DNA from 4 places in the Bradyrhizobium sp. AZCC 1588 genome. Region 3 is predicted to be linked to each of the others. Evidence: predicted binding sites of a transcription regulator. Region 3 holds the regulator's gene; each other region holds the start of a gene.
What was found. Region 3 encodes LexA, which represses DNA repair genes until DNA is damaged. Its sites were predicted from a motif close to TGTTCNNNNTGTGTTCNG; they were not measured.
Positions count from the first base shown of each region.

Region 1 (5,677 bases), 3.3 Mb from region 3:
ATCGCAAGCGTCCTCGCCGCCGCAAGCAGCGCCCCCGCAGGCAACATCCTTGGCTCAGGCCGCACCACCACAAGACGCCCCGCCGCCAACTACAGCGGCTGTTCCCGACCAGACCCAGTTGCTGCAAACGATCGCGCGCGACCTCGCGAACCTGGAGCGAAACATCGAACAGCTCAAGGCGAACCAGCAACAAATGGCGAGCGACAATGCAAAAGCCATTGGGGAGATGAAGGCAAGCCAGGAAGAGATGAAGCGCGATCTCGCGAAGGTTTCCGAGCAGAACCCGCCCAAGGCGTCAGCGCCTCCGAGGCAGCCGGCTCCGACCTTGCGCAAACCAGAGCGGTCGCCGCCGCAAGCGAGATCGCGGCCTCGATACCCAAGGGAGTGGATGTACGACGACTACGATTGGTAGCTGTCGATGCTGATCTTCGAAATCTGTCCTGCAACATCGCCGCGACGCGAGCGGTACGTCATCGTCATTTCGCATCCCTGTCGTGCCTCCTCATCCCACTTGCCAATTTCGGGAAGCGGGAGCAGCCTGCAGGCACGGATGAGTTCGTCCGGGCACGTACTGCAATCAATAAAATTAGTGGAGGAAGACGCATGACGACGAATCTTTCGCGACGGTCTTTGCTTGCGCTCGGCGCAGGACTCGGAATGGGCCTTGGCGCTTCAACGATGCTCGGCGGCAGCGCTCTGGCCAAGGCGCCAAAACTCGGCACGCAGACGCCCTACTGGCACCGCTTCATGCTCGGCGACGCCGAAGTGACCGTCGTCTCCGACGGCCCGCTGCCGCTCGGCGATCCCTCCGGCACGTTTACCGGCGTGCCGAAGGAGGAAGTGAAGAAGATGCTGTCCGACAACTTCCTCAACCCCGACAACGTCGTGCTCGAGCAGAACTCGCCGATCGTGAACACAGGCGACAAGCTGATCCTGTTCGATACCGGCATGGGCACGTTAAAGGCATTTGGCCCGACCACCGGCCAGCAGCAGAAGAACATGATGGCGGCCGGCATCAAGCCTGGAGACATCGACGCCGTGGTGTGCTCGCACGCCCATATCGACCACATCGGCGGCCTGGTCGGCGCCGACGACAAGCCCCTGTTCCCGAACGCGCAGGTCTACATCGCCCAGAGCGATTTCGATTTCTGGACCGATGAGGGCAAGCTCGGCAGTCCGTTGAAGGATTTTATCATTCATGCCCGCAAGAACCTGATGCCGGTGCGTGACCGTCTGGTGTTCTTCAAGGACAACCAGGAAATCCTACCCGGCGTCACCGCGCTATCGGCGCCCGGCCACACCGTTGGCCACACCATTTTCATGGTCAGCTCGAAGGGCAAATCCTTCTGCTTCCTCGGCGACCTCTCGCATCACGCGGTGCTGCTGTTGGAGAAACCGCGGATGGAATTCTCCTACGACACCGACCCGAAGCAGGCGGCCGCCTCGCGGGTGAAGATGCTCGACATGCTCGCCGCCCAGAAGATCCCGGTCATGTCCTATCACTTCGCCTGGCCCGGCTACGGCCATGTCGCCAAGAACGGCGACGGTTTCAGGTACTATCCCGAACCGATGAACATGCAGCTCTGAGACGCAATATCCGGGGCCGGCAGTCGGTCCGGCCCCGGATCATCCAGGTGCCGGCGCTCGTGCGCGGGGCCCCACACTTATTCGAGAGCCCCTCCCGAAACAGGCGTGTCTAAGGAACCATCGCGGATCGCCGAAATTGGTTTTTTCCTCAGAGAGGAAGCATCATGAAATGCATCAAGGCCGCGACAAGATGCCCGAGAGCAACATGAGCGTCAGGCCACAGGACCAGCAGGCGCCCAAGCCGAAATAATAAGGCCTGCATCTCGACCGCTTGGCAGCCAATATGGAGGCCCGGCATATGACTAAAGACATGGCAGTAATCGGAGCCGGAATGCTCGTCGTCTGGTTCGCCGTGTGGAGCGTCCGGGGTTAACCTCGAGAATGAGAGCCCTGCAAGGACAGAGGCGGTGCGCGTTCTCGCCGATGATCCGGCGCTGAAGCTTGTTTCTGAGCACAGCCCGTACATGCGAACGGAGCGCTAGGCCCTAGGCGCACAATGTTCTCTGAATGTTCTTGACTTGCTCTCCGGTTCCCCGCTACCTTCGATTGCGTCGCGGGGGGCAGCATGGTTGCGCGGGTATCTACCGTAGCTTTTGAGGGGATCGAGGCCCGCGCGGTCGACGTGCAGGTGCAGGTCGCGCCTGGGCTACCGGCGTTTGCGATTGTGGGTCTGCCCGACAAGGCGGTGTCGGAGGCGCGCGAGCGGGTGCGCTCGGCGCTGATCGCCTCGGGGCTGGCCCTGCCGGCGCGGCGGATCATCGTCAATCTCGCGCCGGCCGATCTGCCGAAGGAAGGCAGCCATTACGATCTGCCGATCGCGCTCGGCCTGATGGCGGCGATCGGCGCGATCCCGCCGGATGCGCTCAACGGCTTTACCGTGCTCGGCGAACTCGGGCTCGACGGCTCGATCGCACCCGTTGCCGGCGTGTTGCCGGCGGCGATCGGGGCGAATGCACGCGAGGAGGGGCTGATCTGTCCCGCGGCGTGCGGCTCCGAAGCGGCCTGGGCAAGCCCGGACATCCAGATCATTGCGGCCAAATCGCTGATCCAGATCGCCAACCATTTTAAGGGCACGCAGGTGCTGTCGCGGCCGCAGCCGAAGGTGCACGAGCCGGAAGCGACGCATCTGGACTTACGCGATATCAAGGGCCAGGAGAGCGCCAAGCGTGCGCTGGAGATCGCGGCGGCCGGCGGGCATCATTTGCTGATGATCGGCTCGCCCGGTGCGGGCAAGTCGATGCTGGCGGCGCGGCTGCCTTCGATCCTGCCGCCGCTGTCGCCATCCGAACTTTTGGAAGTGTCGATGATCGCCTCCGTCGCCGGCGAAATCCGCGACGGCGCGCTGACCGCGCGGCGGCCGTTCCGCGCACCGCATCATTCCGCCAGCATGGCTGCGCTCACCGGCGGCGGCCTGCGCGCAAAGCCGGGCGAAATTTCGCTGGCGCATCAGGGCGTGCTGTTCCTCGACGAACTGCCCGAGTTCGATCCGCGCGTGCTCGACTCGCTGCGCCAGCCGCTGGAGAACGGCGAGGTCTCGGTGTCCCGCGCCAACCACCGTGTGACCTATCCGGCACGCTTCATGCTGGTCGCGGCGATGAATCCCTGCCGCTGCGGCCAGGCCTATGATCCCGGCTATTCCTGCAGGCGCGCACCGGTCGACCGCTGCACCACGGATTACCAGATGCGCATCTCCGGCCCGCTGATGGATCGCATCGACCTGCGCATCGAGGTGCCGGCGGTCACCGCCGCCGATTTGATACTTCCTCCGCCAAGCGAAGGCTCGGTGGAAGTCGCAGCCCGTGTCGCCGCTGCCCGCAATATCCAGCTCGCGCGCTACGCCGCGGCCGGCATGCCGCACATCCGCACCAATGCCGAAGCACCGGCTTCGCTGCTGGAAACAATTGCGCAGCCGGATGCACAAGGCCAAAAACTTTTACGCGACGCTGCCGAAACCATGAAGCTGACTGCACGCGGCTATCACCGCGTGCTGCGCGTCGCGCGCACGCTCGCCGACCTCGATCGTGCGGAAAAGATCGGCCGGCTGCATCTGGCCGAAGCACTGTCCTATCGCGCGCTGGCGGAGGATCTGCGGCGCGCGGCGTAGTGCATCGCACCATCCCTGCTCCGCACGAGGGACGCCGAAAGCGCATAAAATAATTCAATCATTTATCATTCTTCGTTTGATCCTGATCAATGAGTGACGCCTGGCACACGCAACCATGCTGCCAGCGGGCGCGGTGGCGCATCCGGCAATGGAGCGGAACGGCGTCGCCCTCGTCCGACGGGATGGCAGAATAGCTGGGCACAACGGGAACGTGTGGCCGGCTCGTGGGTTGTTCGATTCCGCGGTGGCAGGTCGTTACATGGTCGACACGTCAACGAAACATGATGCGCAGCCCGGCAAGGCTCCTGAGACCGGTCGGCGTGCGGAGCTGTTCGTATTCGCCGTGATCGCCGCCTTCATCTGGCCGGTGGTCGCCGTGGGCGTGGTCGGCGGATACGGATTTCTGGTCTGGATGTCGCAGATCATCCTGGGTCCGCCCGGCCCTCCGGGGGCATGAGGTGCGCCATGAACCCCCAAGGACCTTCACGCCGGGCACTCCTTCGCGGTCGACTTCTCTCCAAACCAATCGCCGTGATCGGCGATGGCTGCCTCGCCGAAGCCGGCATCGTCTGCCGATCCTGCGGCGATGCATGTCCTGCTTCAGCCATTCGTTTCCGGCCCCGAATTGGATTGCCGCCTCAGGCCATCGTCAATGAAGCCGCCTGCACCGGCTGCGGCGAATGCGTCGGCGCCTGTCCGGGCGACGCTGTCACGCTGGGCGCCGCGCGTCACGAGGCTGCCTCGTGACCGGGAAAGCCACCATTCACATCTCGAGCGCAGTCGTATCCGTACTGCCGGAACGCCGGGATGAGGTGTTGCGCAGGCTCGCTGCTCTGCCTGACGTTGAGGTCCATCAACGCGACGCCTCGAAGATCGTCATCGTGATGGAAGCGCCCGATAGCGGAATCCTCGGAAGCCGCCTCGCCGAAATCGCCTGCTGGCAGGGCGTGCTGTCCGCCAACATGGTGTTCGAGCAGATCGATGACCTCGTCGAGATCGGAGACTAGTCCCATGTCACTCTCGCGACGTGAACTATTGAAGGCACAGGCTGCTGCCGTTGCCGCAGCGGCAGCCGGCATCACCGTTCCAGCGATAGCGCAACCGGTGGCGGGCGGCATCGGATCGCTGGAGATCAAATGGTCGAAAGCCCCGTGTCGCTTCTGCGGCACCGGATGCGGGGTCATGGTCGGCGTCAAGGGCGGCAAGGTCGTTGCCACCCACGGTGACACGCTCGCCGAGGTCAATCGCGGGCTGAACTGCATCAAGGGGTATTTCCTTTCCAAGATCATGTATGGCGGCGACCGCCTGACCACGCCGCTGCTGCGCAAGAAAGGCGGCGTGTTCGACAAGAACGGCGAACTGACGCCGGTGACCTGGGACGAGGCCTTCGACGTGATGGCCGCGCGCGCCAAGACAGTGCTAAAAGAGAAGGGTCCGACAGCGGTCGGCATGCTCGGCTCGGGGCAGTGGACAGCCTATGAAGGATATGCCGCCACCAAGTTGATGCGGGCCGGCTTTCGCTCGAACAACCTTGATCCGAACGCCCGCCACTGCATGGCATCGGCGGCCTACGCCTTCATGCGCACCTTCGGCATGGACGAGCCGATGGGTTGCTACGATGATTTCGAGGCGGCAGACGCGTTCGTGTTGTGGGGCGCGAACATGGCCGAGATGCACCCGATCCTCTGGACGCGGCTGACCGATCGGCGCTTGAGCCATCCGCATGTGAAGGTGGCGGTTCTCTCGACCTTCACTCACCGCAGTTCGGATCTCGCCGACATCCCGATCGTGTTCAAGCCGGGCACCGATCTCGCCATCCTGAACTATATCGCCAACCACATCATCTCGACCGGCCGCGTCAACCAGGATTTCGTCAAGGACCACACGACATTTGTGAAGGGCACGGTCGACATCGGCTACGGCTTGCGCCCGGACCATCCGCTTGAAGTCAAAGCCAAAGGCGCGGCGACAGCGGGCGCGACGCAG
Region 1 is NZ_JAZHSC010000001.1:3,174,321-3,179,997, reverse strand. Features, by position in the region: gene V1277_RS14845 (hypothetical protein) at 1-412, shown strand, start outside; gene V1277_RS14840 (MBL fold metallo-hydrolase) at 604-1,587, shown strand; gene V1277_RS14835 (YifB family Mg chelatase-like AAA ATPase) at 2,153-3,691, shown strand; gene napE (periplasmic nitrate reductase, NapE protein) at 3,951-4,148, shown strand; gene V1277_RS14825 (4Fe-4S dicluster domain-containing protein) at 4,145-4,438, shown strand; gene V1277_RS14820 (chaperone NapD) at 4,435-4,698, shown strand; gene napA (periplasmic nitrate reductase subunit alpha) at 4,703-5,677, shown strand, end outside.
Region 1: the regulator LexA is predicted to act here: its motif matches at 2,085-2,102, upstream of V1277_RS14835 (YifB family Mg chelatase-like AAA ATPase).

Region 2 (5,677 bases), 5.0 Mb from region 3:
CATCGGCACCATCATCGTGCTCGGCCTCGTCGGCTACGCCTTCGGCATCGATCCACGCATCCTGATCGGCGGCGCCGAAATCCTGACCGGCGGCGGTCAGGCGCCGACCTACCAGACCGATCGCCGGTCGGGACCGGCCAAGACCGGTGCGCCGAAGGATGAAGTCGGCAGCATGATCGCCGGCATCCTCGGAGAGATCGACGACCGCTGGAGCGAGATATTCCAGTCCAGCGGCCAGAATTACACCGGCCCGCGCATCGTGCTGTTTCGCAATGCCACCAATGGCGGACGCTGCGGCATGGCGCAGTCGGCGATGGGGCCGTTCTACTGCCCGCCGGACAAGCAGATCTTCCTCGACACCAGTTTCTTCCGCGAAGTAGAGACGCGCTTCCGCGGCTGTTCGGGCAGTGCCTGCAAGTTCACGGCCGCCTACATTATCGCGCATGAAGCGGGACACCACATCCAAAACCTGCTCGGCATCCTGCCGCGCGTGCAGCGGTTGCAGCAGCAGGCCGGCAGCAAGGCGGAAGCCAATGCGCTGCAGGTCAAGGTCGAACTGCAGGCGGATTGTCTTTCCGGCGTCTGGGTCAATCGCGAAGAGAAGAAGCGTCCGGGCTTCATCGAGCCCGGCGATATCGATGCGGCTCTGAAGACGGCAACCGCGATCGGCGACGACACGCTGCAGCGGCAGTCGACGGGCAGGGTGGTGCCCGACAGCTTCACCCACGGCTCGGCAGCGCAGCGCAAGCAGTGGTTCATGACCGGCTACCAGAAGGGCACGGTGCAGGCCTGCAACACGTTTGCGGCGGGAGCGTTGTGATGGTCTCGTGCCCCGGATGCTGCGCAGCGCGTCCGGGATCGCGCCTCGCGCGACTCCGGCGGTGCGCTGCTGATCCGGGGCCCATGTCAGTCGGAAAAGAATAGGTCCCGGCTCTGCGGCGCGTCGCTACGCGCCGCAGAGCCGGGACACGGAGAAAGCGCAAATGTCCTCCATCGACGAAACCAAACAATTCGTGCCGCTCAACATCGCGGTGTTGACGATCTCGGATACCCGCTCGCTGGCGGACGATAAATCCGGCACCACGCTGGCCGACCGGCTGACGGCCGCCGGCCATCATCTTGCCGCGCGCGAGATCATCGTCGACGACGTCGACGCGATCCGCGTCGTCATCAAGCGCTGGATCGCCGATCCTGGTGTCGATGCGATCATCACCACCGGCGGCACCGGCTTCACCGGCCGCGACGTGACGCCGGAGGCGGTCGAGCCGCTGTTCGAAAAGCGGATGGATGGTTTTTCCATCGCCTTCCACATGCTGAGCCATGCCAAGATCGGCACGTCGACGGTGCAGAGCCGTGCCACCGCCGGCGTGGCGGGGGCGACTTTCATCTTCTGCCTGCCGGGATCGCCGGGCGCTTGCCGCGATGCATGGGATGGCATCCTCGCCGCCCAGCTCGACTACCGCACGCGCCCGTGCAATTTCGTCGAGATCATGCCGCGGCTGGACGAGCATTTGCGGCGGCCTAAAGCCCAAGGCGCTTCAGCCTGACCAGCAACGCCCATAACGCACGCCACATGTTGTGCCAGGCCTCGACGCGCAATTGACGTGCGCGCTTGACATGGAAGTCGATGAGTTCTGGCGTCACGCGCCGCGGACAATCGCGACGCGCGGGCTTCACAGGTCCAGCTCCCAGGTTTCGCCGACGAGATCGACGCCAAAGCTATGGTGCGGCTCTTCCTTGACGCGACGGAAGCCCGCAGCTTGATAGATGCCTCGCGCGGCAACAAGGATGCTTTGCGTCCACAGCGTCATTTTCTTGTAGCCTTTCTCGCGCGCTGCGCGGACGCATTGCTCGACGAGCGCGCGGCCGACGCCGAGGCCGCGCGCCTTTTTCTCCACTAGCAACAGCCGCAGCTTTGCGACGTCATCACTGCCCTTCACCAGAAAGATCGAGCCGAGCGGCTCGCCGCCTGCTTCCGCAATCCAGCAATGCTCCCGCGAAGCGTCATAGGTCTTGATGAATTGCGCGCAGATCTCGGCGACCAGTGCCTCGTAGCTGATGTCCCAGCCATACTCCTCGGCATAGGCCTTTGCCTGGCTCGAGATCACCCAGCCGATGTCGCCGGGTCGATGGCTGCGCAAGAGAAAAGCGGCTGGCTTCTCCGTGGGCCGTTCCAGTGCCCGCTCGATCGTCGTCATCGCCTGCACGACAGCGGCGCGCTGACTGTCTTCGAGCGAAGCGAGCAGGCTTCCGACCTCCTCGCGCGAGCGGCGCTCGAGCTCGGCAGAGGCGGCGCGGCCTTTGGCGGTCAGCGAGAGTTCATTGACGCGGCCGTCGTCCTTTGACGGCTTTCGCGTCACGATCTGGCGGCGCTGCAGCGCCTGCAAGGTCCGGCTCAGGAAGCCGGGATCGAGCCCGAGGTCGCGGGTGAGGTCGGTGGCGGTGCAGGCCGGGCGATGCGCGATCTCGTAGATGATGCGCGCTTCCTGCAGCGTGAAGGGGCTGTGTAGCAGCTTCGGCTCGATGATCCCGAGCTTGCGCGTATAGAAACGGTTGAAGGCGCGAACGGCCGCGACTTCTTGGTCGGAATTCATCTGGGACCTCGGGCACCTCTCGATATTTGCCATTGTCAAAGAGATATTTGATTTTGGCAAGTATATTTTCATCAGGGAGGCGCCCGGCTCGTGCCGCTTCTACTTTGCATGGGGTTGTTTTCGATATTTTGTGTCCGGGCCTGCGGTGTATCGCTTTAGGCGACGACCGTGATCCGGCTGCGCAACTGGGTGCGCGCGGAGCGGCCGAGTTGGCGCAGCAGCCGCGTCTCGGAGCGGCGGGCGTCCGGCCGGTAGCCGCCAAGCCGCTCATAATGATCGCGGGCGATCAGGAGCCCCTGTTCCGCCGATGGCCCGGCGAGCATGCGGGCGACGAATTTGAAGCCGTCGCGCAGCCGCGTCTCGGCATAGGGCGAGCGGGCATAGCGAAATACTCCGGCACGCGGCCGTCCGCTGTTCGATACGTTCTGGATGAACTGCGTGGTCTCTTCGATCCAGCCGCTGTCGAGCACCGCGCCGGCATGCAGGAACATCAGCCATGGCGAGCGGGCCGCCCGCGCGCCGGCGGCCAATGCCGCGGCGCGTGTCCCTTCAAACCTCAGAAAGCGGCAACCGGCCACGTCTGCCACCCGTTCGATCACGCCATTGCCGGCCCGGTCGACCAGCAGCACCTCGCGGATGACGCCGGCTGCGGCTCCCGGCACCAGCGCCGCTAGCGTGGCGACGGCGGGCTGTTCTATTCCTTCGGTCGGGATGATCACGCTCAACATGAGTGAGGTTTTCGATGGCTCAAACGGTGAAAAACGCTGCACAGTTATCATCTTGTCATAATCAAAACAGCCATTTGCATGCAGATTTTTGCAGCATCGGGCGCTGGCTCCGTCGCCGATGTCTGCGCTTCCTGTGAGTTGTTGCCGAAGATGTTCTTGATTTGTTCCCGGTGCGTGCTATGTTCGCTTCATGAGCCGAGCATCCTCTCATGCCCTCAAGCACCCGCCGGTCACGGCGCCCTCCGAGCCGGCGGGTGCGACACCTTTTCCCGACATCGCGGTCGCCATCGAACGCCAGCGGCGGCGAGGCCGCGGCGCGCAGTCCAACGACAGCGGCCGGTTCGAAGCCGAGGCGCGGGTCGCCTTCGACGATGGCTGGCAGAGTCTGGACGACCTGCCGCCGTTCAAGACCACGGTATCGCTCGATACCTCGCGCAAGGTCATTACCCGCAACGACTCGCCCGACATCGGTTTCGACCGCTCGATCAATCCGTACCGCGGCTGCGAGCACGGTTGCGTCTACTGCTTCGCGCGGCCGACCCACGCCTTTCTCGGCCTGTCGCCCGGGCTCGATTTCGAATCCAAATTGCTCGCCAAGCCGGACGCGCCGGAATTGCTCGAGAAGGAGCTGGCGGCACCCGGCTACGAGCCGCGAATGATCGCGATCGGCACCAACACCGATCCCTATCAGCCGATCGAGCGCGAGCACAAAATCATGCGCGGCATTCTCGAAGTCCTCGATCGGGCCGGTCATCCAGTCGGCATCGTCACCAAATCGGCGCTGGTGACGCGCGACATCGATATTCTGCAGCGAATGGCGAAGCGCAATTTGGCAAAGGTCGCGATTTCCGTGACCACGCTCGATCCCAAGCTCGCCCGCACGATGGAGCCGCGCGCCTCGACGCCGCCGAAGCGGTTGGAAGCGCTGCGGCAATTGTCGCAGGCCGGCATCCCCGCCACCGTGATGGTCGCACCCGTTATTCCCGCGCTGAACGATTCCGAGATCGAACGCATTCTCGATGCCGCGGCTCACGCCGGCGTCAAGGAAGCGAGCTACGTGCTGCTGCGGCTGCCGCTCGAGGTTCGCGACCTCTTTCGCGAATGGCTGATGGCGAATTATCCCGACCGTTACCGTCACGTCTTCACCCTGATCCGCGACATGCGTGGCGGGCGCGACTACGACTCGCAATGGGGTACGCGGATGAAGGGCACCGGCCCGATGGCCTGGATGATCGGGCGGCGGTTCGAAATCGCCTGCGAGAAGCTCGGCCTCAACAAGCGGCGTTCGAAACTGACGACCGATCATTTCGTCAAGCCGAAGCGGAACGGACAGCAGTTGAGTTTGTTCTGATCGTCATTGCGACCGTTGGCTCCTCGCAATGACGGGGAGGAGACTCACATGAGTACAAGCAAGCCAGTCCCCCGGTTCACGGTCATCACGCTCGGCGTCAGCGACATGCGCGCCAGCATCGCCTTTTATGAGGCGCTCGGCTTTGCCCGAAAAATGCACGCAACCGGTGAGGCCGTCGCTTTCTTCGACACCGGCGGCACGGTAATCGCGCTGTTCCCGTGGGATCAACTCGCAGGCGATGCCAAGCTGCCGGATCAGCCGCGGCCGAAATCCTTTCGCGGCACGACGCTCGCCTGGAATTGCAGCTCGACCAAGGAGGTGGACGCTGCGCTCGATTTCGCCGTCTCCTGCGGCGCGTCGCTGTTGAAGCCCGCGCACAAGACCGAATATGGCGGCTATTCCGGCTATTTCGGCGATCCCGACAATCACGTTTGGGAAGTCGTGGTGGCGCCCGGCATCGAGGTCGGCGAGGACCGGCAGGTGCATCTGCCGGATTAAACGCGCGACGTTGCGGCAGCGCCACTTCTCTCTGCCGGTGAATTGCCGTATTGCGGTTTGATGCACCAGCAGCCCGCGCCAGCGTCGGAAGAGCAGCCGCTCGTCATTCTGACAACGCCGCGCCTGATTCTGCGCGCTGCGGCTGAAAAGGACATACCGGTCCTGCAGGATCTGATTCTTGGCGATAGCGATGTGATGCGCTTTGCATTTGCCGGAGCGCCGATGGCAAGGGACGCTGCCGAGGATTTCATTCGGCGATTCTTCACCTTCGGTGGCAGCCCCACGGGGATGGCGGTTCTGGCCGAAAAGCCTGCGGGTGAAATCATCGGCTTTGCCGGCTTGTCCCCATGCGACGCGTTGGGAACTGACGATTTTGAGATTGGCTTCGTCCTTGCGCGCCGGGCATGGGGCAGGGGGATCGCAACCGAAATCGGGAGGGCGCAGCTCGCCTTCGGGTTCGACCACCTCAAATGCAGCAGATTACTTGGACTGGTCGATCCGAAAAA
Region 2 is NZ_JAZHSC010000001.1:1,457,527-1,463,203, reverse strand. Features, by position in the region: gene ypfJ (KPN_02809 family neutral zinc metallopeptidase) at 1-820, shown strand, start outside; gene moaB (molybdenum cofactor biosynthesis protein B) at 984-1,547, shown strand; gene V1277_RS06780 (bifunctional helix-turn-helix transcriptional regulator/GNAT family N-acetyltransferase) at 1,674-2,594, opposite strand; gene V1277_RS06775 (glycosyl transferase) at 2,750-3,322, opposite strand; gene V1277_RS06770 (PA0069 family radical SAM protein) at 3,513-4,673, shown strand; gene V1277_RS06765 (VOC family protein) at 4,722-5,171, shown strand; gene V1277_RS06760 (GNAT family N-acetyltransferase) at 5,232-5,677, shown strand, end outside.
Region 2: the regulator LexA is predicted to act here: its motif matches at 3,474-3,491, upstream of V1277_RS06770 (PA0069 family radical SAM protein).

Region 3 (5,677 bases):
CACTTGCAAGAGCGCTTTCAAGAGCGCGTTCCTGCCGGTGAGTTGTCGGCGGAATTGGATAGTGGCTCCGGGGAAGAGCAGCGGCAACACAACGCAGGCCGGACGGTTACGCTTTGAGTAGCGGTCGGCCGCGACGGGCGTTGTTAAGCGTGCTTCGGGATCGGCCTAGCAGCCCCGGCAAATGCTGCGCAGGGATTTGGCGAGTTGGGCATCCTCCTGGGCCATCGGCTCATACAGCTTTTGCTGTGCCTGCCGGTCCTCGTTAGCCTTTTGCCGGGCGGCCCGCGCAACGTCCTGGCGCTGATAGCACGCTTCGCGCTCTGGTCTTGCTTCGATGAAGCGGCATTGTTCAGCCGCTGCGACAGCGGATGCTGACGTCGCCAAAGCAAATAGAAGGCAGGCCGCAAGTCTCATGAAATGATTGTAACGCCGGCCGGCGTGCATTTCCTCAAGTTTCTGCATCCGTTCCGCTAGCGGCCACAATACAGCGTCCGGTAGTCTTGCGGTCTCCACGAGATCGTAAGGTGTAGGCTCGGTGGCGGAGCAGGGCGACACGTCGGGCCGAAAACGGGGCTATGTGGGCACCTGGCCGCCGCGTGCTGCGGCGCCGGTCGGCGGACTCTTGCCGGCGCGCCCCGCGTTCTGGCCGCCGCTGATCGAGACCCTGCGCGCATGGGCGCACGCGGAAGCCGGCGCCGGGCGCCTGCTGCCGTGGGTACCCGTGGCATTCGGCACCGGCATTGCCTTTTACTTCGCTGCCGATCATGAGCCGGTGCTGTCGGTGGCTGCCATAGTGGCAGTTGCGCTGTGCGCGGTGGCGGTGCTGTTGCGGCGGCAGAAATTCTTTCCCGCCGCGGTGATGATCGCGGCCGTCGCCGCGGGCTTTGCGGTCGCGACCTGGAAGACCGCGCGGATTGCGCATGGCGTGCTGGCGCGACCGATGTTTTCCGTGTCGCTGACGGGTTTTGTCGAGACGCGCGACATTCGCGAGCGCACCGACCGTTTTGTCCTTCGCGTCGTCACCATGGAAAGCGCGCGCGGAACGACGAAGCTGGAGCGGGTACGGCTCTCGGTAAGGAAGGGCACGGCTCCGCCGGTCGGCAGCTTCGTCGAGCTGAAGGCGCGGCTGTTGCCGCCGCTTTCGCCGGTGCGGCCGGGCAGCTACGATTTCAGCCGCGACATGTTCTTCGCCGGCATCGGCGCCTCCGGCTTCGTGATGGGCGCGATCAAGACCGCCGAGCCGCCCGCCGCGGGCGGGCTCCGCCTGCGCTATTCGGCCGTGATGCAAGGCCTGCGCGATACGATTGACGCGCGGATCAGGACCACGCTGGAAGGCGACAGGCGCGCGATTGCGACCGCGCTGTTGACCGGGCGGCGCGATGCGATCTCGCCGCCGGTGAACGACGCGATGTTCATCTCCGGTCTCGGCCATGTGCTGTCGATCTCCGGCTACCACATGGCCGTCGTCGCCGGCGTCGTGTTCTTTGCGGTGCGGGCGCTATTGGCGTTGTTTCCTGTGCTCACGGTCGGCCAGCCCATCAAGAAGTGGTCGGCGGCGGCAGCCCTCGTTGCCGCTGCGTTCTATTTGCTGCTGTCGGGCGCCGAGGTCGCGACGCAAAGATCGTTCTTCATGACGGCCGTGGTGCTGATCGCCGTCATGGTCGATCGCCGCGCGATTACGTTTCGCACGCTCGCGGTCGCGGCCCTGATCGTGCTCACGGTCGCGCCGGAAGCGCTGGTACATCCGAGTTTTCAGATGTCGTTTGCGGCGACGCTCGGGCTGGTGGCGCTGGTGCAGATCGGCATGCCGCGCCTGTTGGCGACGGCGGATCATACCGCAACGGCGCGCGTGGCGCTGTGGGGCGGCCGCGAAGTCACCATGCTGTTGCTGGCCTCGTTGGTAGCGGGGCTTGCGACCATGCCTTACGCGGCCTTTCACTTTCACCGGGTCACGCCTTACGGCGTGCTCGCCAACCTCGCGGCGATGCCGGTGGTCTCCGCGCTGGTGATGCCGGCAGGCCTGCTCGGCCTCGTCGCGATGCCGTTCGGCTTCGATCGACTGTTCTGGGCGATCATGGGCCTCGGCATCGACTGGATGATTGCGGTGACGCAATGGGTCGCGGCGTTACCCGGCGCGGTCGGCCGGGTGCCGGCCTTCGGCATCGGCCCGCTGATTGCGGCGAGCCTCGGCATCATCCTGCTCGGCCTGTTGCGCACGCCGCTGCGCTGGTCGGGTGCGGCGCTGGTACTATCAGCGGCGCTGTGGGCTGCGAGGGTGCCGCAGCCGGATATCCTGATTTCCGCCGACGGACGCCATGTCGGGGTGCGCGGCCAGGATGGCCGGCTACATTTGATGCACGCGGCCAAGGGGTCTCGGGACGTCTTTCTTTTGAAGGAGTGGCTGGCGGCGGATGCGGACGCGCGAACCGCGGCCGACGCCTCGCTCACGTCAGGTGTCTCATGCGACGATCTTGGCTGCGTGGTGCAATCCGCCGGCGGCGCCCTGATCGCGCAGGCGCTCAGACCCGAGGCGTTTTCGGACGATTGCGAGCGCGCAGCAATCATTGTGACGCTGCGGCAGGCCCCGCCGGCATGCGGTGCTTCCGTCATCGGCGCCGAACGACTGCGGCGGCAGGGCGCGATGACGTTGCGGCGCAGCCGGGAGGGATTTGCCGTCGAGGCGGTCAAGCCGAGGGGCATCGACCGCCCGTGGTCGCCGGCCATAGCCGACGAGAGCGAGGCCGACACCACGGTGCTTGCGCCGCGCGTCGTGCCACCGCGCAGCGTCGATGCCACGCCGGCCGAGGCAGACCTTCAGGCGGAGGAGTAGACGGTCTTCAGTGCTCGTCGACCGTGGGCTTGGCTGGTATTTCGAACGCGCCGAGATGGAATTCCTCGGGCGCGTCGGGCGCCGACGGCAGAGCGACCAGGGTGAACGATGCGTCGGGGAATTGCCGCCAGATTGCGAGATCTTCGGCCGTGATGGTGAGCCAGCCGTACCTGAACATGTACCGCCCGGGCTCAGTGACGCGCCCGGCTTTTTGCCACGTAACCTTGTTGACCACCGACTGCCCCCTGCGGTGCCGAGTTCTGAAAAATGTACCACCACGATCCGCCGGCCTGGACCGGCGGATCGTATTCGCGTGGGCGTTTATCCGGTCACGATCGATTCGGCCGGAGGCGCTTCCGTCACCTTCGGCGCGCGTTCGCCACCGGTCTGGACCACCGGCAATTGCAGCACGGTCGCGCGCTGGCCTTCGCAAAGCTGCGTCACCAGCACATGGCTTCCGTCGGGAAATTCGATCGCGTCATGGTGACGGTCGGATATATGGGGGTCGATTTGATTGAACTTGCCGACCCGCCAGTCGGTGGTTCGAGTCCAGATCCACCGGTTGTCGTATTTGACGTCCTCAGCGAACGCCAGTTCGGTGCCGGGAAGCATGCAGACCGCCACTGCAGGCTCGCGTTCCGACGCAAAGCCGCGGGTCGATGTACCGCGGAATGTCGTCGTGATCAGCGTCTCGCCGACCTCGGCAGGCCGCGTAGCCACAGCATGCAGGCTATAGTCACACATCGGATGGCTCCCTCGTTTGAGATAGCTGACCCGTGTCTAGAAGGAGGCACAGGCCTCTATCAGAGTGGACATGGCGCAGAGCCTTTTCTCTGTTCTGGGCAATTCTGCGACTGGCGCACTGCGCCACATTCACAAACGCGCTAACGTGCCTTAGTTCCACACGTGCAACAAAAAACCCCGGCCACGGGCCGGGGCTCTTTTCCGTCACGGCCCGGACGGCATAATGGGTCAGTATTTGCGGTACAGCCCGATCAGCTTGCCCTGAATCCGGACCCGGTTCGGCGGCAGGATGCGGACTTCATAAGCGGTGTTGGCAGGCTCGAGCGCAATCGAGGCGCCGCGGCGGCGGAAGCGCTTCAGCGTCGCTTCCTCCTCGTCGATCAGCGCCACGACGATGTCGCCGGTGTCGGCGGTTTCGTTGCGTTGGATCAGCGCCATGTCGCCGTCGAGAATGCCGGCGTCCACCATGGAATCGCCGCGCACTTCGAGCGCGTAATGTTCACCGGAGCCGAGCATGTCAGGCGGTACGCTGATGGTGTGGCTGCGGGTCTGCAGCGCCTCGATCGGCGTACCGGCGGCAATCCGGCCCATGACAGGCACGGCGACCGGGCGATTGCCGTCGTCCTCGGCGGCCGGCGCGCTCACCGTGCGCTTGCCGAGCGTGCCCTCGATAACGCTCGGCGTGAAGCCGCGGCGGCTGTTGGCGGCGGCTGCGAGCTCAGGCAGCTTGATGACTTCGATGGCGCGGGCGCGGTTGGGCAGGCGACGGATGAAGCCGCGCTCCTCCAATGCCGTGATGAGGCGGTGGATTCCGGATTTCGAGCGCAGATCGAGCGCGTCCTTCATCTCGTCGAAGGAGGGCGGCACGCCGGCCTCTTTCAGCCGTTCATTGATGAAACGCAGAAGTTCGTACTGTTTGCGCGTAAGCATCGCGAGCAATCCCCCGGTTGGCGTCGTCTCGTTCCGAATCTTCAGAGCCCAGATCGTGGAGTCCCCAAACTCTCAATCAAAGACACTAGCAGTCGAAACAAATCATGAACGGACACTATATGTTCGATATGTGTTCCGCAACCACTTAATTTCAGGTGAACGCATTGCGGTTCCGGCCCAAAGTGCTGTCGGAGCGCGGTTCAGGCGTCATTCCGGCAGCCGGAGCAGCTCGCAAGGCGAGCCCTTTGCGGCAGCCGGCGCGAACGGCGGACGTATCACAAGTGCCCGTGCCGCAGCGAGATTCCCTGATAGCGACGAGTCCTGATGGTTCACCGGCACGGCGACCAGCGTGCCGTCGTCGCGCGTTTCGAGGTAGGCGCGAAGATAGTCTTCGCGCTGGTCGTTGGCGGCGAGATCGCGGCCGAGCAGGGCGCTTTCGCGCGGGTGATGGATGGTATCGCGGCCCGATAGAGCGCGAATCAGCGGCACCAGGAACAGGAAGCCGCAGACATAGGAGGAAACGGGATTGCCGGGCAGGCCGATCACCCGCATCGCCTCCAGCCTGCCATGCATCATCGGCTTGCCCGGCCGCATCGCGATCCGCCAGAACGCGATGGCGACGGCCTCGGCCTCCAGCGACCGCTTGACGAGGTCGTGGTCGCCGACCGAAGCGCCGCCCATGGTGATCAGGATGTCGGCATCGGCCTTGCGGGCACGGCGGATGCCTTCCGTGGTCGCGGCGACGGTGTCGGCGGCGATTCCGAGGTCAATGATTTCTGCCCCTTCGGCTCGCGCCAGCGCCCGCAAGCTGTAGCCGTTGGAATAGACGATCTGGCCGGGGCTGGGGCTTGCGCCCGGCATCACCAGTTCGTCGCCGGTCGCCAGCATCGCAACTTTCGGGCGACGGTGCACTGCAAGCTCCGGGTAGTTCATGCCGGCGGCGAGTGAGAGGTCGCGGTCGGTGAGGCGGCGCCCGCGTTTGAGGAGGACGTCGCCTTCGCGGAAATCAACGCCCGCGGCGCGGATATGCCGCCCCGGAACGGCAGCTTCCGTGATGGTGATATGATCGCCTTCGACGCCAGTGTCTTCCTGGATGATGACGGCGTCGGCGCCATCGGGGATCACGCCGCCGGTAAAGATCCGCACCGCCTCGCCCGGGCCGACCTTCCGCTC
Region 3 is NZ_JAZHSC010000001.1:6,483,560-6,489,236, forward strand. Features, by position in the region: gene V1277_RS30185 (ComEC/Rec2 family competence protein) at 536-2,830, shown strand; gene V1277_RS30190 (hypothetical protein) at 2,838-3,065, opposite strand; gene V1277_RS30195 (hypothetical protein) at 3,152-3,574, opposite strand; gene lexA (transcriptional repressor LexA) at 3,803-4,504, opposite strand; gene V1277_RS30205 (molybdopterin molybdotransferase MoeA) at 4,712-5,677, opposite strand, start outside.

Region 4 (5,677 bases), 5.8 Mb from region 3:
AGCAGATCGATCAAAACGGGTTTGAGAAGCGGCAAGGCACTCAAATCCTTGCTGAGCAAATCGAAGCAAGCTTCCGGTGTGGGCGATCGCCAAGCCTGCCAAGCGGCGCTCGCCGTCGCCAATTCCTTTTCCGTAACCTGAACGGCCGGCGGATCCCACCGGCCAAATTTGTCAAGCGCTCTCATCTCCAGATCGACAAGACGCAGCTTCAACCTGCCAACGGTTTGCGGATAAGAGCGGAAATAATCGAGCAGCCAGATCAATTTCAGCTGCGCTTTCGGCCGCACGTCAAACCATAGTTCGACGGTTTCATAGTGCTGGCAGAATTCGGCCAGGCTGAGATCCCGGTGCTTCCTGCTTTTGCTGTGTTTCCACTGGCTACCGCCCCAGTCCGACCAGTGTGTGGCTCTGTCGTGGCTGTGGCTTGCAGTGCGGGGACCGAGATGGGCTGCGAGTTCATCCGGCGAGGGCTGCGGTCCCCAGATGAAGTCGAAAAATGCTAAATCCAGTGCGAGATCAGCGAAGTCATTCTTTAGAAAGTCCGGCAACAGCCAGCCGGTCAGGATCAGAGGCTTCATCACACCCACCCACGGCACCCAAACAAAACGGGCACTGAGGACGTCGGCAACTCAACGTCCGCAGCACCCGTCGTCACGTTTCAGGCCTTAACCCCTGAAGCGTTTCTCAAAACTTATTCGTCGTCCGCCGGCTCCTCGCCGTCGGCGTCGCGCTCGGCGGGACCGGCCAAAATCTGCTCGGCGATCAGGCCGGAGTTCTGGCGGATCGCCATCTCGATCTTGGCGACCATGTCGGGGTTGGCCTTGAGGAAGGCCTTTGCGTTCTCGCGACCCTGGCCCAGCCGCTGGCTGTCATAGGAGAACCAGGCGCCGGATTTTTCGACGATGCCGGCCTTGACGCCAAGGTCGAGGATCTCGCCCATCTTGGAGACGCCCTCGCCATACATGATGTCGAATTCGACCTGCTTGAAGGGCGGCGCCAGCTTGTTCTTCACCACCTTGACGCGGGTGGTGTTGCCAACGACTTCGTCGCGCTCCTTGATGGCGCCGATGCGGCGGATGTCGAGGCGGACGGAGGCGTAAAATTTCAGCGCGTTGCCGCCGGTGGTGGTTTCCGGCGAGCCGTACATCACGCCGATCTTCATGCGGATCTGGTTGATGAAGATCACCATGGTGTTGGACTTGTTGATCGAGGCGGTGAGCTTGCGCAGCGCCTGGCTCATCAGCCGCGCCTGCAACCCCGGCAGCGCATCGCCCATCTCGCCCTCGAGTTCGGCCTTCGGCACCAAGGCCGCCACCGAATCGACCACCAGCACATCGATCGCGCCGGAGCGCACCAGCGTGTCGCATATTTCCAGCGCCTGTTCGCCGGTGTCGGGCTGTGAGATCAGGAGTTCGTCGATGTTGACGCCGAGCTTGCGCGCGTAGACCGGATCGAGCGCGTGTTCGGCGTCGATGAAGGCGCAGATGCCGCCCTTCTTCTGTCCCTCGGCCACCGTGTGCAACGCCAGCGTGGTCTTGCCCGACGATTCCGGCCCGTAGATTTCAACCACCCGCCCCTTCGGCAGCCCGCCGACGCCGAGCGCGATGTCGAGCCCGAGCGAGCCCGAGGACACCGTCTCGACGTCCATCGAGCGATCGTTCTTGCCCAGCTTCATCACCGAGCCCTTGCCGAACTGGCGCTCGATCTGGGAGAGCGCGGCGGACAGGGCCTTGGTCTTATCCATGGAGGATCCTTCAACGATACGCAGGGCAGTGGCGGACATAATACGTGCTCCTTATGGCGGGGATTCGCGAGCGGGACAAATGGCGGTGAGCGGCTTTTGGGATTCGATTTCGTCGAGGAAATCTTTGTACCATCTTTGTTCTATGTTCGCAATATGTTCTTTTCGCCGCAGGGGTACTGCCCGTATTTAAGCCCCAGTGTCCTAAGTTGATTTGGCGAGTGTCCTAATTCGCCATTCCGGGCGACGGGATGGAAATCTTGAGCAAGGTCAAGGAAATTATTCCGCTGCGAACATAGCAAGAATTTAATTCGACTCCCGGCCCAAAAGGGAATCTAGTTCCCTCACCGGAACTAGCCGGGTCTTGCGTCGGTTTAGGGGCGGGACAATGCCAATCAATCGGTTGTTGAAGGACGGCCAACACACGCCGGAGCAAATCGAGCTTTTGAACAGTGCCTTCAATCACGCCCTAAACTTGCTGAGCGTGGCTGACCGTAACGACCCCCTTTGCGATATGGTGGCTCGCACCGTTATCGAGGTCAGCGCGACCGGCACTAGGAAGCCTCGCAAGATCGCGGAAGTAGCCGTGGCGCTGATCGGCCTAAGGTAAGGCCGCCTCAGTTGGCGGCTCTCTTCATTAGAGAGCTTCCAGAGCTAGACGCGGGAGTAGCGGGCCGCCTCCAGTTGGTGGCCTCTTTCGTTACAGACCCTTACCCGTGTCCTCTTCTCCAAAGTCAAAGTTCGTCTGGGTTGGGCCGCTATATCGTTTGTAATTACGATCTAGCTTATCTTTGAAGTCCTGCCAGCTAGAGCCAAGCCGCATCGTTGCGACAACAGCGCCTAAGTGCTCGCGCAGCTTCGAATTAGGACAGCACCAACGGCAACGGGACCGGGACCGAGCGCGCGATTGAAGGAGCCGCCTCTGTTGGCGACTTCTTCCCCAAAAGGCCTCGCCCAAATTGAAAGGGCCGCCTTTCGGCGGCCCCCAGCCGGTACAAATTGGTTCGGGATGAAAAGCAGCCCCGGCGACATCAAGCATAGTGTTTTCCACACGCACTTTTGGAGTCCGTAACATCACGGTGTTTCCGATACCGAACTCAGGAATATCCGACCCGGCTCCCGGTGCGTCCTGACGAGGATGGCCGCCCGCTCCTCGCCTTCGCTGCCCGGACAGCCCCCAACTACGCAAACATACGGAGGTGACCCGGCACCCAGCCTCTGCATATCTCTCGCCAATGACGGGCCGACATATCCTTTTCACATGCCCACGGCTGGGCACGAAGATGCAGCATTGGCTTCCGGCGACCGCGCCGGAAGACGAGCCCAATTCGTATGTGTCCGTCGTCTGCCTCGCCTGCACCCGGCTTCACTTCATCCATAAGGAAACCGGGAAGCTTTTGGGCGAGGCTGACACCGCGCCCCCTGCCTCTGCCTCGTGAGGTTGCCGCCTTCGACGCCCGCCCCAACCAGTCCGAACGCACCATCCGCGTGAGCGCACCCCGACTTAAGTATAGTTTTGCACTTTTCCCCGGAACGGATTTCGCCGCAGTGCGTAATTGCAGCGGGTGCGGCAGGGTAGTGACGGGTAGTAACGGGGAACCAGTATTGTGCCGGGCAAGAAATACCTCACGGAACAAGCGGCAACCTTTCTCAAATTTGCAATGGCCACCACGGATCCGGAGATCGCCGCGGGCTTTCTCGACAAGGCCGCCGATCTTCGGGCCAGAAGTGAAGAGGCGCCCGACGCCAGCCCCCGGGCGCCCGATGTAGAGCAGCCGGAAGGCTAGCTCTCGCGATGAGGCCGCCGAACCGGCGGCCTCATCGTTATCCGACCTGCAAATCGGGACGTGGTGACGTCGCCTACAATTTTAAGCGTGCTTGCGGCTTCATCTGAACCGTCCTTCAAGGCGCTGCAGGCTATGCCCAGCGGCATGCAGATACAAACGACCGCCCCCGTGACCGTCCTCACCTACGAACCCATCCTGCCGACGCTTCAACACCATGGTGCCCATCTCCTCACATGGCTGTTGAACCTCAGCCGCACGCCGGAGCCCTCAAGGCTTCCGCAGCCCGTCCGGCCGGACGCGCCGTCGAGAACCCATATTCCGCCACGGCAGCCTCATCCGTCACGGCAGGAATAGGAAGGAAGCCGGCCACCGGGCGGCCGCGCCCGTGCAAATCGCCCGGCAAATTTGTCTCGGGCGCGTTGAACCTTTTTCATATCGCTCCCGACAAAATTCTTGCCTGGGACATTGCATCACTCGGGGAATAGGCCTGCGCCGCCAAGCGACCATACTCCGCTTGCGCGGCGCAGTGCTTTTTGCGCGCCGCGGAAATTAGGCTGGGCAAGGGAATTCGATCACGCCCATGGGGTTGAAGCCCCGGGAGCGGATTTCGGCCGTGCGCGTCGCGGCAAAGGCATTGCCCTCGGCAGGAACAATTGCAATTTTAAGTCAGAGGTCCGGTTTGAAGCGGTCGGGAGCCGCAGCGGGATTTCTATATGATCCACAAGGGCGTCGAATACACCGTGACGGCGGTCGCTCCGGGCATCTGGAAATGGCAATTCCGTATTGGCGACAGGGTTGTCACGGGCAAGACCGAAGCCAGGCTCAATCTGCTTGCCATCCGGCGGGTCCAGCTTCGGATTGATCGGGAGCTGAAAAAAGCCGAACGGGAATAACCCCGCTCGGCGTCCACTTCCACGGGCCTTCCAGCCGGAGAAGTTTCTCTGCAACTACATCAGGTTAGACCTGAGCGATAACCCGGCCTATATGCCCGGCAACGTGCTTGGGCCCGTAAAAACCCGGAGTTGATCTTTCCATACGCGAGGAATCCACTCCCCGGCGGATGGGGATCTCAGGGCCAGCGGTGGCCCATTCTACATTTGGTCAGCTTGCCATGCCGATCTTTTTCTTCACCGTTCGACATGGCGAAGATGCATGCGTCAGCAATGACGGCGCGGAATTTGCCGACCACAACGCCGCGTGGAAGGAAATGACCGGGGTTTGCGGCGACATGATCGCGGACGTTTCCCGCAAGCTGCCCGAAAACACCGAGTGGCAGATGGAACTGCTGGATGAATCCAAAAAGCCGGTATTCCGGATTCGCCTGGTGGCCGAGACGCTGCAGGATCCTGATTAAACGGAGGGCAAATTAGTCAGGCGTGGGCCTTCCAGGAAGCGGCATCGGGTTCATCTGGCGGCGCCACGCCGTTGCGCAGCTCCCGGGCGGAGACGAAGCGGACGCCGACCAATTCGCCCCTGCGCCAGATCAGCGTGCATACCCTCCGCACCTCGCCCCCTGCGGTGAGAGAAAGGCCGAACACCTTGGGAACCGCGAGGTCGCCCACATCCAGGCAGGCGCCGTTCTCCGAAATGTCGAGGACGTAACACTCGATCCATGGCGCATCCGGCGCCGGAATCAGGAATCCCGGCTTGCGCAAGTCGACCCGAACGAACTTGCGGGCACCAAGGTCTTTGCGGTCTCTCGCCATGATTTCTCCTGTCGGGTCGTCCTGTCGCAGTCTGCGTCATTCCGGGGCTCGCGAAGCGAGAACCGGAATCCATTGGACCGCATAGGCCGGGGTGAAATGGATTCCGGGCTCGTGCTCCGCACGCCCCGGAATGACGGAGAAAGCAACGGCCGTCCGCCCTTCTCGCCCGCGTCCGTCCGTAGAGCTAGGCGGAATACCTCAATACCGGGTTATCGGAATCCGGCAAAAATCGGAGAGTCGATGTTAAATTCGGGCGTCAGCGGAGCCGCGTCGCCTAATCCGCGCTGGCAAGCCGGCGCATGGTGAATTCGATGTCGCCACTGGGCAGCTCGCGCCAGCTCTCGACCGAGCTCATATAGGCTGCCTTGGGATAGCGGTTGAGGAAGTCGCGCGCCCTCAACCTCGCTTGGTCGCGCGGCAAAGTAAACGTCTCGCGCAGGTAG
Region 4 is NZ_JAZHSC010000001.1:641,562-647,238, forward strand. Features, by position in the region: gene V1277_RS03100 (hypothetical protein) at 1-578, opposite strand, end outside; gene recA (recombinase RecA) at 692-1,783, opposite strand; gene V1277_RS03110 (hypothetical protein) at 3,349-3,528, shown strand; gene V1277_RS03115 (hypothetical protein) at 4,242-4,421, shown strand; gene V1277_RS03120 (DUF6894 family protein) at 4,640-4,882, shown strand; gene V1277_RS03125 (PilZ domain-containing protein) at 4,899-5,234, opposite strand; gene V1277_RS03130 (hypothetical protein) at 5,509-5,677, opposite strand, start outside.
Region 4: the regulator LexA is predicted to act here: its motif matches at 1,888-1,905, upstream of recA (recombinase RecA).